One region of the Mycobacterium sp. 48b genome, then DNA from elsewhere that is predicted to be linked to it. Evidence: riboswitches for the same ligand, from Rfam matches in the RefSeq annotation. Region 1 holds a riboswitch; the other holds the start of a gene.
The links. Region 1 has a riboswitch for cobalamin ahead of metE (5-methyltetrahydropteroyltriglutamate--homocysteine S-methyltransferase). Riboswitches for the same ligand answer to the same signal wherever they lie in the genome.
Positions count from the first base shown of each region.

Region 1 (2,450 bases):
GGTGTGCCGGCCCCGGGTCCGGTATCGGTGCCGGTCGCGACCACGGATGATCCTGGCGTACCTGCGGTTACGGCCTGCTCGACGTTCGCCAACGCGCTCGATTCGGCGTCGACGTTCTACGGCGATTTCGCGGATTCGATCGAAGGCGTGGAGCGCCCCGACTACGGGGACCCGACCATCAGCACGACGAACACCAGTGGCCGGACCGCGCTGCGCGAAGCCGCCGCATCGGCGATGAGTGCCGCGGGAACACCTGGGCTTTCCCCGGACATCGCCAACCCGATGCGGTCCTGGTCGTTCGGCGCCACCAAGCTGCTCCTGAAGATGGGGCTGCGCACCGGTGGTCAATCTCTGAATGACACCGCCACCCAGCTCAACACCGATGCCACCAATGCACAGATGGCTTGTGCCGCTGCGGGCACCCACGCTTGACGGCGAACCGAATCACGTTGTCCTGACCAGGTTCTGGTGGGACGCGCCGGCATTCACCACCTTGGAAACTCACCCACCCAGATGCGCGGCGACCCGTGCCGTCAGTAAAGGACTGCCGTGATCCGGCTTGCGATTTCGTTGCTCATGCTCGTACTGCTGGCAACCAGTTGTGCCGGCGGCGGCGACAAGCCTCAGGGGCCGCCGAAGGATGTGCCCATGTCCGCGCTCGAGGGGCTGCTGCTGAGCACCGGCGAGGTCAACTCCCTGATGGGGACCGACGGGATGACGGCGCACCCGCCGGTCACCGCGATGAGTGATCATCGCAACCTGCTGCCCAACCTGAATTGCCTCGGTGCCTGGCAGGTGAACGAGTCCGCCATCTACGGGGACCACTGGACCGCCATGCGCCAGGTACTGCTTCGGGCACCGGACAACGACAATTGGGACAACCTGTTGGTGCAGTCGGTGGTGATCTTCCCGACCCCGCAGGACGCCAAGGACTTTCTGGATCAGTCCGCCGATCGCTGGTCGAAATGCACCGACCACAAGGTGAACATCACCCTCAACGGTGAACCGCTGCCCAAGTGGAAGAGCGGTCAGCTCACCAAGACCGACGACGAGCTCACCCTGCCCTTCACCCGCGTCAACGGGGATCAGACCAGGGATTGCCAGCGGGCGCTCGCTGTGGCCGCCAATCTCGTCATGGACGTGCAGGCATGCAAGCCGGCAGGCTCGTCGGTAACCCAGGCAGCCGATGTGGTGGACAAGATCAAGGCCGCGATGCCGCGCTGATCGCTACCCGCCGGGGTGAGGCGGGTAGTCTGGCCCGCGCAGCTGGTTTGCCGGTGCCGGGGTGTTTGCGGTGCCGACATCGAACGACGCAGGCTGATTGAGATGCGACGTGAGAGGGAACCCGGTGAGAATCCGGGACTGTCCCGCAGCGGTATGCAGGAACGACCGCCGTCATCAGCACTGGCACGCAGGCAACTGCAGCTGGGAAGCGACGGCCAGTAGGAGCACGGTTTCCGTGCGTGCCTGTGAGTCCGAAGACCTGCCAGCCGTACCGGGCGCGCCGCGTCCGGTGGTTCATCGCCTCGCGGAATGGGCAGTGGCCGAAAGCGGCTCACCCATGGCGGGGTGGCTGTGTTCGGTTCGACGTCTCCTGGCGGTGGCCATCCCCGTCGCACGTTGAAGGACGTCGTCATGAGCACAACCGCAGCACCCTTCACCGCCACCATCCTCGGGTCGCCCCGAATCGGGCCGAACCGCGAACTCAAGCGCGCCGTCGAGAAGTACTGGGCCGGCAGAATCGATCGCGACGAACTCGAGTCGGTGGCCGCCACCCTCCGCCGCGATACGTGGGAGTCGCTGGTCGCGGCCGGACTGGACTCGGTCCCGGTCAACACGTTCTCCTACTACGACCAGATGCTCGACACCGCAGTGCTGGTCGGCGCACTCCCGCCGCGTGTGACCGCTGTCGCCGACGACCTGGACCGCTATTTCGCCGCGGCGCGCGGCAACGACAAGATAGCTCCACTGGAGATGACCAAGTGGTTCGACACCAATTACCACTACATCGTGCCCGAGATCGGCCCGGAGGCCAGCTTCGCCCTCAATCCGGCCAAGGTGCTTGGAGAGTTGGAAGAGGCACGTGCACAGGGGATTCCGGCGCGCCCGGTGATTGTCGGTCCCATCACCTTCCTGGCCCTGTCCAAGTCCGTCGATGGTGAGGGAGCGCCGCTGGCCCGTCTCGATGACCTCGTCGATGTCTATGCCGAACTGCTGGGACTGTTGGCAGACAAGGGAATCGAGTGGGTCCAGGTCGACGAGCCGGTGTTGGTGACCGACATTGTCGACAATGCGGCCGACATCGCCGAGCGGACCTACGCCCGTCTCGCCGGACTGACCAAGCGGCCGGCTGTCTTCGTCGCGACCTACTTCGGTGAGCTGACCGACGCGTTGCCCGCATTGGCTCGTACCCCGATCGAGGCCATCGGCGTCGATCTGGTTGCCGGAAC
Region 1 covers NZ_JBLVUL010000001.1:2,914,633-2,917,082, forward strand. The annotation lists gene ACNQR1_RS14255 (hypothetical protein) at 1-432, shown strand, start outside; gene ACNQR1_RS14260 (sensor domain-containing protein) at 649-1,224, shown strand; cobalamin riboswitch at 1,298-1,506, shown strand; gene metE (5-methyltetrahydropteroyltriglutamate--homocysteine S-methyltransferase) at 1,636-2,450, shown strand, end outside.

Region 2 (2,450 bases), 160 kb from region 1:
CTCGATCATGGCCTCATTCCTACTCGTCCCAGGCCAAACAGGCGTGGCTTCTTTCTTACTGGCCGTCCCCGACCTAGCCTTATGTGAGGTGGATCACGATCGGAGGCTGCCGATGCGAATCGCGGACGTGCTGAAAAACAAGGGCACGGCGGTGGTGACGATTTCCCCGGAGACCACGGTGACGGAGCTGCTGGCCGGGCTGACCGAGCTGAACATCGGTGCCATGGTGGTGATGGGTCCCGGTGGTCTGGCCGGCATCGTCTCCGAGCGTGATGTGGTGCGCAAGCTGCACGAGCGGGGCAGCAGCCTGTTGGCGCAGCCCGTGTCGGAGATCATGACCACGGTGGTGGCGACCTGTACGCCGCGCGACACGGTGGACCATCTGAGTGCGCTGATGACCGAGAACCGGGTGCGCCACATCCCGGTGCTCGACGGTGGCCGGCTGGCCGGCATCGTCAGCATCGGCGACATCGTCAAGACCCGGATGGAAGAACTGGAGGCCGAGCAGGAACAGCTGCAGGCCTACATCACCCAGGGCCGATGAGCGCTCCGAACGACGTTTCTCACGCGAACTCGGTGTGAGACGTGTGCGATGGTGGATGAGTGGCCGCCGTCGATGTCCGTCCCCCGAACAAGTCTGACGTGAAGCGGCTCGCCGCAGTCCTGGGCCGGGCCTTTCACAATGATCCGGTGATGTCATGGCTCCTGGCCGACGACACCCGTCGCGCCAAGGGGCTGCCGCGGCTGTTCGCGGCGATCACCCGCCATCACTTTCTGGCCGGAGGCAGTGCCGAGGTGGCCGTTCGTGACGGCGAGATCGGCGCGGCAGCGTTGTGGGATGGTCCCGGCCGCTGGAAGCAGACCCCGGGTGAAGAGCTGCGCATGCTGCCCACGATGGTGCTGGCATTCGGCCGCGACATGCGACGGGGCCAGCAGGTCGTCGAGCTCATGAAGCAGCATCACCCCGAGGAACCGCACTGGTATCTGGCGGTGATCGGCAGCGACCCCGCGGTGCGTGGCGGGGGCTTCGGGCACGCCCTGATGCGATCGCGCCTCGATCGGGTGGATGCCGAACATGCTCTGGCCTATCTGGAGTCGAGCAACCCCGACAACGTTCCGTATTACATGCGATTCGGGTTCGAGGTCACCGGGGAGATCGTGCTGCCCGACGGTGGACCCACGATGACGCCGATGTGGCGGGCGCCGCGGTAGTCAATCCCGCCTTTCATTCGAATACGCCGGACATCTGCAGGATCAGCAGCACGCCAACCGCGGCGAACACTGCGACCAGCAGCACCAGCGCGATGATCGCGGTGACCGACGTGGTAGCGCGGTCATGGTTCAGGAGTGCCCGCTGACGCCGATTTGATGCATCGGCTTGCTCGTCGCGTGCGGCAATCACCCAGCATGCCGGCTGTTACAGTGCGGGGGCCGACCAACAGGGGAATCCGGTGAGAAGCCGGGACTGACGCGCAACGGTATGAGGCACTGCCTCGAGTCCGATCGCCTGTGGCCGGGAATGACCCGTTGACGGCTCCGCGACCGAGCCCTGTATCAAAGGAAGTTTGGCCGTGCGTGTACTTCCCGCACTGTTGTGCCTGTTGTCCGTGACGTTGTCACTCACGGTTGGGTGTGGGCACCGAGAATCCGGCGCCGGTAATCTCGCCACCGAGGACACCGCGGGCCCGACCAGCTACCCACTCACGATCGAGAACTGCGGTGTGGCTGTCACTTTCGACCGACCGCCGCAGCGGGCGGTGTCGTTGTACCAGTCGTCCACCGAGATCCTTCTGGCGCTCGGGCTGGCCGATCGGATGGTCGGTACCTCGACCTGGTTTGATCCGGTGCTGCCCGAATTCGCGGCAGACAACGCCACCGTGGCCCGGCTGGCGGACAACGACCCTGGACTGGAGACGGTGCTCGCCGTCGAGCCGGACCTGGTGACCTCGGCCAGCGCGCACACCTTCACGCCCGCGGTGGTCGCCGAGCGCAGCAGATTTGCCCAGCTGGGCATCCCGACCTATCAGTCGCCGTCGGTGTGCACCGGGGCGAAAGTCGACGGTGAGACCGTCAGCCGGACCGAACCGCTGGCGCTGGACACGCTGTTTCGGGAAATCACCGAGCTGGCCCAGATCTTCGATGTGCAGGAGCGCGGCCGGGACCTGGTTGCCCAACTGACCCGGCGGCTGGACGGGCCGCCGTCGATCACAGCGACGGACACCACGGTCGCATTCTGGTTCTCGGGGTTGCGGACGCCGTATGTGGCCGGATGCTGCTCGGCGCCCGGTCTGTACGCCACCGAACTCGGAGTCACCAATGTCTTCGCCGATGCCCGCGAGGACTGGCCGGAGGTCAGCTGGGAGTCGCTCGCCGATCGCGACCCCGACGTGCTGGTGCTGGCCGACCTCAACCGCAGACGCATCGACGGTGACTCCCTGGATGCGAAAGTG
Region 2 covers NZ_JBLVUL010000001.1:3,070,259-3,072,708, forward strand. The annotation lists gene ACNQR1_RS14955 (ribonuclease Z) at 1-9, opposite strand, end outside; gene ACNQR1_RS14960 (CBS domain-containing protein) at 113-544, shown strand; gene ACNQR1_RS14965 (GNAT family N-acetyltransferase) at 604-1,212, shown strand; gene ACNQR1_RS14970 (hypothetical protein) at 1,226-1,402, opposite strand; cobalamin riboswitch at 1,398-1,530, shown strand; gene ACNQR1_RS14975 (ABC transporter substrate-binding protein) at 1,572-2,450, shown strand, end outside.
Region 2: another riboswitch for cobalamin. It lies ahead of ACNQR1_RS14975 (ABC transporter substrate-binding protein); the one in region 1 lies ahead of metE (5-methyltetrahydropteroyltriglutamate--homocysteine S-methyltransferase).